Regions from separate parts of the Streptomyces sp. NPDC047974 genome, predicted to be linked through region 1. Evidence: riboswitches for the same ligand, from Rfam matches in the RefSeq annotation. Region 1 holds a riboswitch; the other holds the start of a gene.

Region 1 (5,292 bases):
GGTGGTTCGGTGTCCGGAAGCCGGTGTCCCGGGCTCCGGGGTGTCTCGGACCCGGCGTCCCGACGCCGGGTCCCCGGGCTCCGGAGTCACGGACTCGGGCGCCTCGGGCTTCGGTGGGTCAGACGGCGAGCGCCTGGGCGCGGCGCTTCACCTCCGTACCGCGATTCTCGCCGAGGGCCTGCGCGGGCGTGCCGGGCAGGCTCGGGTCCTCGGTGAAGAGCCACTCCAGCATCTCCTCGTCGGAGAAGCCGTCGTCCCTCAGGAGCGTCAGGGTGCCGGCGAGGCCCTTGACGACCTTGTCGCCCTGGATGAAGGCGGCGGGCACCTGGAGCGCGTTGTTCTCCCCGCGGCGCACGGCGATCAGCTGGCCCTCCTTCACCAGCTGCCGCACCCGCGTCACCTCGACGTCGAGCATCTCCGCGATGTCGGGGAGGTAGAGCCAGGCGGGGACGAGAGCATCGATGTTTGCGTCAATCTCGGTCACGGGACAAGCCTGCCATCCGGGACCGACAGTCGGTAGTCGGGCCCGCCCCGGCCGCCGCCGTCCGGGTTGTCAGCGGACGGCGGACTTGAGCGGCACGGCCGGGTCGGCGGCCCGCTCGGGGTCGACGGGGGTGCCGGACTCGATGAGCTTGCGGCCCTGGGCGAGGTCGCGGGGGCGGCCGACGGCGAGGAGGGCGACCGGGACCCCTTCGCGCAGCCAGAGCACCGCCCAGGAGGCGCCGGACGCGTCCCCGCGCCGCACGAGAGTGTCGGCGCCGGTGTGGTGGCCGGCGTACTGGACGAAGCGGCCGAACTGCTCGGACCAGAAGTACGGGACGGGGTCGTACGGCTCCGGGGCGGCGCCGTCGGCTCCGGTGAGGTCGGCGGCGACCGTGCGGGGGCCCTGGAGGGCGTTGTCCCAGTGGTGGACGAGGAGCCGCTCCCCGTAGCGGGCGGAGGGGAAGGAGGCGCAGTCGCCGACCGCGTACACGTCGGGCAGGGAGGTGCGCAGCCGCTCGTCGGCGGTGACGGCGCCGCCGGCGTCGAGGGCGATGCCGGAGCCCGCGAGCCAGTCGGTGGCGGGGCGGGCGCCGATGCCGACGACGACGGCGTCGGCGGGGAGTTCGCGGCCGTCGGCGAGGACGACGGCGCCGGGGCGGACGGTGGCCACGCGCGCGTGGGTGAGGAGTTCGGCGCCGCTCTCGGCGTACCAGCCGGCCATGGCGGTGGTGACCTCGTCGGGCAGGGCGCCGGCGAGCGGGAGGGGGGCGGCCTCGACGACGGTGACGGTGCAGCCGGCCTCGCGGGCGGCGGTGGCGAACTCGGCGCCGATCCAGCCGGCGCCGACCACGACGACGGAGCCGCCGCCGGCCAGGACGGGGCCGAGGCGGACGGCGTCGTCGAGGGTGCGCAGCAGGTGGACGCCGGGGACGCCCTCGGTGCCCGGGAGGGTGAGCGGGTGGGCGCCGGTGGCGAGGACGAGGGCGTCGTACGGGACGGGGCCCGCCTCGGTGTCGAGTTCGCGGTCGGCGGGGCGCAGTCCGGTGACGTCGAGGCCGAGGCGGAGGTCGACGCCGAGCGACTCGAAGTCGACGTCGAAGGCCGAGTGCTCGGCCTTTCCGAGGAGGACCGCCTTGGAGAGCGGGGGCCGGTCGTAGGGCTGGTGGGGTTCGGCGCCGATGAGGGTGACGGGGCCCTCGAAGCCCTGCTCTCGCAGGGCGACGGCGGTCTGTACGCCCGCCATGCCCGCGCCGACGATCACCACGTGCCGCTGGGTCTGCTTCTGCTCGCTCACCCGTCCACCATACGCATCTGACGGATCGTCAGACAGGAGGCCCCCTGTGGAGCTCCGCCGACGGGGGCTAGGGTGGCGGGCACACACCACTCGCGGGAGCCCGGACGCACCGGGCTGAGAGGGAGGCTGACCGGCCTCCGACCGTACGAACCTGATCCGGGTCATGCCGGCGAAGGGAGGGGCGGGAACGCCCATGCGTTCTTCCGAAGGAACAGAAGACCGTCAGGTCACCGACGTCCTCGTGATCGGCGGTGGCGTCATCGGACTCGTCACGGCCTGGCGGGCGGCCCAGCGCGGACTGACCGTCGCGGTGGTCGACCCCGACCCGGGCGGCGGCGCCGCCCGGGTCGCGGCCGGCATGCTCGCCGCCGTCACCGAACTGCACTACGGCGAGGAGACCCTCCTCGGGCTCAACCTCGCCTCCGCCGCACGCTACCCGGCCTTCACGGCCGAGCTGGAGGAGGCCACCGGCCTCGACGTCGGCTACCGCGCCTGCGGCACCCTCGCCGTGGCCCTCGACGCCGACGACCGCGCCCACCTGCGCGAACTGCACGCCCTCCAGACCCGCTGCGGACTCGACTCCGAGTGGCTCAGCGGCCGCGAGTGCCGCCGCCTCGAACCCATGCTGGCGCCCGGGGTGCGCGGCGGGCTCCGGGTGGACGGCGACCACCAGGTCGACCCGCGCCGGCTGGCCGCCGCACTGCTCACCGCCTGCGAGCGGGCGGGAGTGGTCTTCCACCGGGCGCTCGCCGAGCGGCTCACGGTGGCGGGCGACCGGGCGACCGGAGCCGTCCTGCGCGACGGCACGGCGCTCTCCGCCGACCGGACCGTCCTCGCCGCCGGCAGCCTCAGCGGCCGGCTCGCGGGCGTGCCGCCGTCGGTGCTGCCGCCGGTCCGCCCGGTGAAGGGCCAGGTCCTGCGGCTGCGGATCCCCGCCCCGTACGCCCCCTTCCTCTCCCGCACCGTGCGGGCGGTGGTCCGCGGCAGCCACGTCTACCTGGTCCCGCGCGAGAACGGCGAGCTGGTCGTCGGCGCCACCAGCGAGGAGCTGGGCTGGGACACCACGGTGACCGCCGGCGGGGTGTACGAGCTGCTCCGCGACGCCCACGAGCTGGTCCCCGGCCTCACCGAGCTGCCGCTCACCGAGACCCTCGCCGGACTGCGCCCCGGCTCCCCCGACAACGCCCCGATGCTCGGCCCGACCGCCCTGCCCGGCCTCGACCTGGCCACCGGCCACTACCGCAACGGGATCCTCCTCACCCCCGTCACCGGCGACGTCATGGCGGAGGTGCTCACCACCGGCGCCCTGCCCGACGAGGCGCGCCCCTTCTCCCCCCGCCGCTTCCCCACCGCTCTCTCCGCACGTCAGGAGCAGCCCGCATGAACGTGTCCGTGAACGGCGAGCCCCGCGTGCTCGCCGCCCCCGTCTCCCTGGAGGCCCTGGTCACCGGCCTCACCGCCGCCCCGTCCGGGGTCGCCGCCGCCGTCAACGAGACGGTGGTGCCGCGCGGCGAGTGGGCGGCGACGCTGCTCGCCGACGGCGACCGGGTCGAGGTCCTCACCGCGGTGCAGGGGGGCTGAGCGCGATGTCCGACGACGTGTTCGCCCTCGGCGGTACGGAGTTCTCCTCCCGGCTCATCATGGGCACCGGCGGCGCCCCCAGCCTGGACGTCCTCGAACGCTCCCTGGTGGCGAGCGGCACCGAGCTCACCACGGTCGCCATGCGCCGCCTCGACCCCACCGTGCAGGGCTCGGTCCTCTCCGTCCTCGACCGGCTCGGCATCCGCGTCCTGCCGAACACGGCGGGCTGCTACACGGCCGGCGAGGCCGTCCTCACGGCCCGGCTGGCCCGGGAGGCCCTCGGCACGGACTGGATCAAGCTGGAGGTGGTCGCCGACGAGCGGACCCTCCTCCCCGACGGGGTGGAGCTCCTCGACGCCGCCGAGACCCTGGTGGACGACGGCTTCACCGTCCTCCCCTACACCAACGACGACCCGGTCCTGGCCCGGAAGCTGGAGGACGTGGGCTGCGCGGCGATCATGCCGCTCGGCTCCCCCATCGGCTCCGGCCTCGGCATCCGCAACCCGCACAACTTCGAGCTGATCGTGGAGCGGGCCGGGGTGCCGGTGATCCTCGACGCCGGCGCGGGCACCGCCTCGGACGCGGCGCTCGCGATGGAGCTGGGGTGCGCGGCGGTGATGCTCGCCTCGGCCGTGACCCGGGCCCAGGAGCCGGTCCTGATGGCCTCGGCGATGCGCCACGCGGTCGAGGCGGGCCGCCTCGCGCACCGCGCGGGCCGCATCCCCCGCCGCCACTTCGCGGAGGCCTCCTCGCCGACGGAGGGCCTGGCCCGGCTGGACCCGGAGCGCCCCGCCTTCTGAGCCCGCCCCCGGACCCCGGCCCGGAGCGGGGTACGTCACAAGCGTGCTGCGGTCGGGGCCGGGGGGCGGGGCGGGTCCGTACCGGCTCGTAGACTCGACGCCGTGGACACGACCCTTCAGGACCCCCTCGTCGGGCGGCTGCTCGACGGCCGCTACCGCGTCGACGCGCGCATCGCCGTCGGCGGGATGGCCACGGTCTACCGGGCCCTCGACACCCGCCTCGACCGCGTCCTCGCGCTCAAGGTGATGCACCCCTCCCTGGCCGCCGACGCGGCCTTCGTCGAACGGTTCATCCGCGAGGCGAAGTCCGTCGCCCGCCTCGCGCACCCGAACGTGGTCGCCGTCTTCGACCAGGGCGCCGAGGGCGCGTACGTCTACCTGGCGATGGAGTACGTCTCCGGCTGCACCCTCCGGGACGTGCTCCGCGAGCGCGGCGCCCTCCAGCCCCGCGCCGCCCTGGACATCCTGGAGCCGGTCCTCGCCGCGCTGGGCGCCGCGCACCGGGCCGGGTTCGTGCACCGGGACATGAAGCCGGAGAACGTCCTGATAGGGGACGACGGCCGGGTCAAGGTCGCCGACTTCGGGCTCGTCCGCTCGGTCGGCTCGGCGACCGCCACCACCGGCGCGGTCCTCGGCACCGTCTCGTACCTCGCCCCCGAGCAGATCGAGCACGGCACCGCCGACACCCGTGCCGACGTGTACGCCTGCGGCGTCGTCCTGTACGAGATGCTGACGGGCGGCAAGCCGCACTCCGGCGACACCCCCGCCCAGGTCCTGTACCGGCATCTGAACACCGACGTGCCGGCCCCGTCCGCCGCCGTCCCCGGACTGCCCCTCGAACTCGACGAGCTGGTCGCCGCCGCGACCGCCCGCAACCCCGAGGTCCGGCCGCCCGACGCCGTGGCGCTGCTCGCCCTGCTCCGGGAGGCGCGGGCCGCGCTCACCGACGAGCAGCTGGACGCGCTGCCGCCGCAGGCCAGGACCGAGCAGCGGGACACCGGCGAGGACCGCACCAGCGTGATCGCCCGCCCGGTGCCCGCGCCGGAGGCCACCGACCCGCACGCCGTGCAGCACACCAGCCGCCTCGCCACGCCCGAGCCCCCGGCGGCCGGGCGCCGCCGCGCTCCCCGCCTC
Region 2 (5,292 bases), on a different contig from region 1:
ACGCCGACGGTCTCGCCATCGCCATGGACGGCGGCGTCACCATGGCCGGAAAGCTGCTGGTCGTCCAACTCCCGCTGGGGGACTGACCCCTCACCCTGCGCATCCGGAGCGGGCGAATTCCGGAAACCCCCTGTCAGCGCGCACGCTCACGGCCCTACCATCGGTCTCCCCAGTTAGGCAGGCTCTCCTCCGCTTCCGCCCGGACCGCCGTTCCGCACGGCCGGTCCCGGCCCATCAGCATCGGGGGATGCACATGAACGTGGCTCCGCACCTGCTGACCGAGGACCGCGCCGAGTACGAGCGGGTCCTCGACGACGCACTGCGCACCGCTCCGCAGCGGCCGGAACTCGCCGGAGCGGGAACCCGGCTGACCACCGGTCAGCTGCGCGCGATGGCCCTGAACGCGACAGCGCTGATCACCGCGGCGGCGGCGGGCGAGTACGAGCACTTCACCAAGGTCCGCGAAGCGGACCGCGCCGCCTCCAACCGCCCCCGGACCCCCGCCCCCGACGAGTCCCCGGGCGCCGTCGCGGTCCTCACCGTCCTCGTCCCGGTCCTCGCCGGCACCGCAGCCGCGATCTTCCTCCTGGTCGGCGCCGTGGTCCGCTGGCTCGCCCCGGACGCCGCCCTCGGCACCACGCTGCTCACCGCCGGCCTGGTCTTCGGCGCCCTCGCCGCCGCCGGACTGCTCTGCGCGGGCGCCGGACTCCTCCTGACCGCCCTCCGCAACAGCCCCGCCGAGACCGGCGCCCCCGACGACGAACTCGCCCGGGCCCGCGCCGCCTGGCGCCACGCCCTCCTGGAGCGCGGCGTCGTCCCCTTCCTCCAGGCCGCCCTCACGGCCACGGCCACCGACCCCGACCGGGGCCCGGGGCCGCCTCCGTGACGCACCCCGGCCCGCGATCCCCCCGTGGACCGCGGGCCGGGGTGGGTCTCGTACGGCAGGCGGCCGCTACTCCGCCATCGGCAGGTAGACGCGGTTGCCGGAGGCGGCGAACTCCGCCGACTTCTCGGCCATGCCGGCCTCGATCTCCTCCTTCTTCAGGTCACCGCCGTGCTCGCGGCGGATGTCCTGGGAGATCTTCATCGAGCAGAACTTCGGACCGCACATCGAGCAGAAGTGGGCGGTCTTCGCGGGCTCCGCCGGCAGCGTCTCGTCGTGGAACTCACGGGCGGTGTCCGGGTCGAGGGCCAGGTTGAACTGGTCCTCCCAGCGGAACTCGAAGCGCGCGTCGGAGAGCGCGTCGTCCCACTCCTGCGCGCCCGGGTGCCCCTTGGCCAGGTCCGCCGCGTGCGCCGCGATCTTGTACGTGATGACACCGGTCTTCACGTCGTCGCGGTTCGGCAGGCCCAGGTGCTCCTTGGGCGTCACGTAGCAGAGCATCGCGGTGCCCCACCAGGCGATCATCGCCGCGCCGATGCCGGAGGTGATGTGGTCGTAGGCGGGCGCGACGTCCGTGGTCAGCGGGCCGAGCGTGTAGAACGGCGCCTCCTCGCAGATCTCCTGCTGGAGGTCGATGTTCTCCTTGATCTTGTGCATCGGGACGTGGCCCGGGCCCTCGATCATCGTCTGCACGTTGTGGCGCTTGGCGATCGTGTTCAGCTCGCCGAGCGTGCGCAGCTCCGCGAACTGGGCGTCGTCGTTGGCGTCCGCGATCGAGCCGGGGCGCAGACCGTCGCCGAGCGAGTACGTGACGTCGTACGCCGCGAGGATCTCGCAGAGCTCCTCGAAGTTCGTGTAGAGGAAGTTCTCCTTGTGGTGCGCGAGGCACCAGGCGGCCATGATCGAACCGCCGCGCGAGACGATGCCGGTCTTGCGGCGCGCGGTGAGCGGCACGTACGGCAGGAGCACGCCGGCGTGCACGGTCATGTAGTCCACGCCCTGCTCGGCCTGCTCGATGACCGTGTCCTTGTAGATCTCCCAGGTCAGTTCCTCGGCCCTGCCGTCGACCTTCTCCAGGGCCTGGTAGAGCGGCACGGTGCCGATCGGCACGGGGGAGTTGCGCAGCACCCACTCGCGGGTGGTGTGGATGTTGCGGCCGGTGGACAGGTCCATGACCGTGTCGGCGCCCCAGCGGGTCGCCCAGGTCATCTTCTCCACCTCCTCCTCGATGGAGGAGGTGACGGCGGAGTTGCCGATGTTGGCGTTGACCTTCACCAGGAACCGCTTGCCGATGATCATCGGCTCGATCTCCGGGTGGTTGACGTTGGCCGGCAGCACCGCGCGGCCCGCCGCGATCTCCTCGCGGACGACCTCGGGGGAGACGTTCTCCCGGATCGCCACGTACTCCATCTCCGGGGTGATCTCGCCCCGGCGGGCGTACGCGAGCTGGGTCACGGCCTGCCCGGCGCGCCCCCGGCGGGGCAGCCGCGGACGGCCGGGGAAGACCGCGTCGAGGTTCTTGAGCCCTCCGCCGCGCGGCGAGGTGTGCTTGATGCCGTCGTCCTCGGGGCGGACCGGGCGGCCCGGGTACTCCTCGGTGTCGCCGCGCGCGATGATCCAGTTCTCGCGGAGCGGGAGCAGGCCCCGGCGCACGTCGGTGTCGACGGCGGGGTCGGTGTACGGGCCGGACGTGTCGTACAGCGTCACGTCCTTGCCGTTGGTGAGGTGCACCTGGCGGACCGGCACCCGGAGGTCGGGGCGGGAGCCCTCGACGTATCCCTTGTGCCAGCCCGGCGTGCGCTCGTCCTGGCTGGAAGCAGGCGTGCGTGCATCCTGAAGGGTCATGTGACCGAATCTCCCTACGCCGGCATTACCCGGTAACAGGTTCGGCGGTCGGCGCAGCCTCCTCCCGTACGTGTGCGTACGGTGATCAGCGCCCTCTCAGCCCGGTGCTCCGAGCTCCCGCGTGTGCAAAGGTGTCACGAGGCTAGCGCCCTCCCGGGCGTGCTGAACAGTGGGCCCCCACCGTTCTTGCGATGATCGGGTGGTGACTTCCCCCCAGCAGTCCCCCGATCCGCACGGCCACGAGCACGGTCACGAGCACGGGCACGGTTTCGGCCAGCACGGTCCGGACCACGGCTCCGGCCACGGGCACAGCCACAGCCACGGGCCCGCCGCGCCCGTCTCGCGCCATCTGCGAAGAGTCATCGCGGCCGTCCTCATCCCCTTCGCCACCGCCGTGGTCGTCGGCCTCGTGGTGCTCTGGCCCGGTGGCACTCCGGCGCACGAGCGGACCGGGGTCGGCTTCGACCGGCAGACCGAGCAGGGCAAGGTCGTGGCGGTCGAGCAGGTGGACTGCAAGGACGTGAACGCCGCGCAGGTGCCGCCCACCGGCGACACCTCCACTCCGCAGGGCCGCGAGGCGGTCGACGCACAGCAGGGGCAGTGCGAGAAGGCGACGATCGAGGTCACCAGCGGTCCGGACAAGGGGCGGCAGTTCACCGAGATCGTCCAGCCGGACGCCCCGCGCCAACTGGAGGAGGGCCAGGGCGTGGTGGTCGCCTACGCCCCCGACGCTCCGAAGGACCTGCAGTACTCGGTGACGGACGTGAACCGGAAGGTGCCGATGGCGGTCCTCGCCGGCATCTTCGCGCTCGCGGTCGTGCTCGTCGGCCGCATGCGGGGCGTGATGGCGCTGATCGCGCTCGCCGTGAGCTTCCTGGTACTCACCCTCTTCATCCTGCCCGCGATCCTGGAGGGGTCGAACCCGCTGATCGTGGCGGTGGTGGGATCGAGCGCGATCATGCTGCTCGCGCTCTACATGTGCCACGGCCTGTCGGCCCGGACCTCGGTCGCGGTCCTGGGCACGCTGATCTCGCTGCTGCTGATCGGACTGCTCGGCTCCTTCTTCATCGGCTGGGCCTCGCTCAGCGGCAACACCGACGACTACACCGGGCTGATCCACGGTCTCTACCCGGAGATCGACATGTCCGGCCTGCTGCTCGCCGGCGTGATCATCGGTTCGCTCGGTGTCCTGGACGATGTCACCGTCACCCAGACCTCGGCCGTCTGGGAACTGCACCAGGCCGACCCCGGCATGGGGCCGCGCGCCCTGTACCGGGCCGGGATCCGGATCGGCCGCGACCACATCGCCTCGGTGGTCAACACGCTGGTCCTGGCCTACGCCGGTGCCTCGCTCCCGCTGCTCCTGCTCTTCACCATCGCGGAGAGCAGCATGGGGACGGTGGCCAACAGCGAGCTGGTGGCGCAGGAGATCGTCCGGACGCTGGTCGGCTCGATCGGCCTGGTCGCCTCGGTGCCGGTCACGACCGCACTCGCGGCGCTCGTGGTCTCGGCCGACCGTCCTTCGGCGGCGGAGGCCGGCGGCCGGGCGGCGAGCCGCGGCGGACGGCGGCGCCGCGCGAAGTGACGCGTGCGCGGCGGCCGTACGGGGCGGGCCGCGTCGGCGGCCGGGCGGAGCGGGGCGCCTGCGGCGGCCGTGCAGGAGGGGTGACCGGCGTCGGCGGTACGGAAAGGGGTCCCGGCGTCGGACGGAGGGGAGGGGCGCCGGTGTCGGGCGTACGGAGCGGGTTCCGTCAGGCGGGGCCGGCGCTCTCCTCGGCGAGGATCTTGCCGAGCGCGGCCTCCAGGCTGTCCTCGAAGTCGCCCAGTGCCTGTTCCTGACCGAGCGGCACCAGTTTGTCCGTGCGGTCGAGGAAGGCGACCAGCGGCGGGGCGCTGGCGCGGAAGAGGGCGCGGTCACCGCCCACCTGGAGCCGGATGGAGACGTCCGACAGGCCCTCGGGGTCGGTCGGGGCGATGTGGACGTCGCCGTCGCCGCTGGGGCGGTTGATCCCGTCGAGCAGCAGCTCTCTGCCGAACGCCCAGGTCACGGGCGCGTCTCCGGGAAGGTGGAAGGTCATCCGCACCGCGTAGGGATCCCGGGTCTCGTATCGCAGTTCGACTGGGATCTTGAAGGAGAGCTCCTCGGAGACGAGGAAGCTCATCAGGACCTCGGCCTGAACCGACTCTCGCATCATGTACCCCGCAGTAGATGGAGCAGTTGTGTAAACACAGCTGCTGAAAGCTGTGACCGAAACGGCCAGGAATGATCCCCCGTGGCCCTCTTGACGCAATCGTGCTGTACGCGCTAGCGGATCACAAGGAGTGATTTTTCAGATACTGATAGAGAAGGCGAGCGAACTGAAGAGCTTTCCGATCTCCGTCTGTAGCCGCTCGACTGCTGGGAGCAACCGTTCTTCCTGGTGAAGCGGTAGAGAAATGGCCAGAGTGGCCGCTGTGTTGCCCACCGTGAGGGGGATGGCGGCGCAAACCGTGCCGAGCGCATATTCCTGACGCTCCACCAGGGGCTCCATTCGCCCCAAACCGCCCAAACGCTCCAAAAGCAG

The links. A riboswitch is a leader RNA that binds a small molecule or an ion and turns the genes downstream of it on or off. The one in region 1 is predicted to bind thiamine pyrophosphate.
Region 2: another riboswitch for thiamine pyrophosphate. It lies ahead of thiC (phosphomethylpyrimidine synthase ThiC); the one in region 1 lies ahead of thiO (glycine oxidase ThiO).

What each region holds. Positions count from the first base shown of each region.
Region 1 covers NZ_JBEZNU010000003.1:165,148-170,439, reverse strand. The annotation lists gene AB0E19_RS06520 (Rv2175c family DNA-binding protein) at 119-484, opposite strand; gene AB0E19_RS06515 (FAD-dependent oxidoreductase) at 554-1,777, opposite strand; TPP riboswitch at 1,860-1,973, shown strand; gene thiO (glycine oxidase ThiO) at 1,971-3,161, shown strand; gene thiS (sulfur carrier protein ThiS) at 3,158-3,358, shown strand; gene AB0E19_RS06500 (thiazole synthase) at 3,364-4,158, shown strand; gene pknB (Stk1 family PASTA domain-containing Ser/Thr kinase) at 4,261-5,292, shown strand, end outside.
Region 2 covers NZ_JBEZNU010000011.1:52,804-58,095, forward strand. The annotation lists gene AB0E19_RS17640 (metallophosphoesterase) at 1-86, shown strand, start outside; gene AB0E19_RS17645 (hypothetical protein) at 248-886, shown strand; gene thiC (phosphomethylpyrimidine synthase ThiC) at 953-2,728, opposite strand; TPP riboswitch at 2,723-2,859, opposite strand; gene AB0E19_RS17655 (YibE/F family protein) at 2,931-4,313, shown strand; gene AB0E19_RS17660 (SsgA family sporulation/cell division regulator) at 4,480-4,920, opposite strand; gene AB0E19_RS17665 (helix-turn-helix domain-containing protein) at 5,059-5,292, opposite strand, start outside.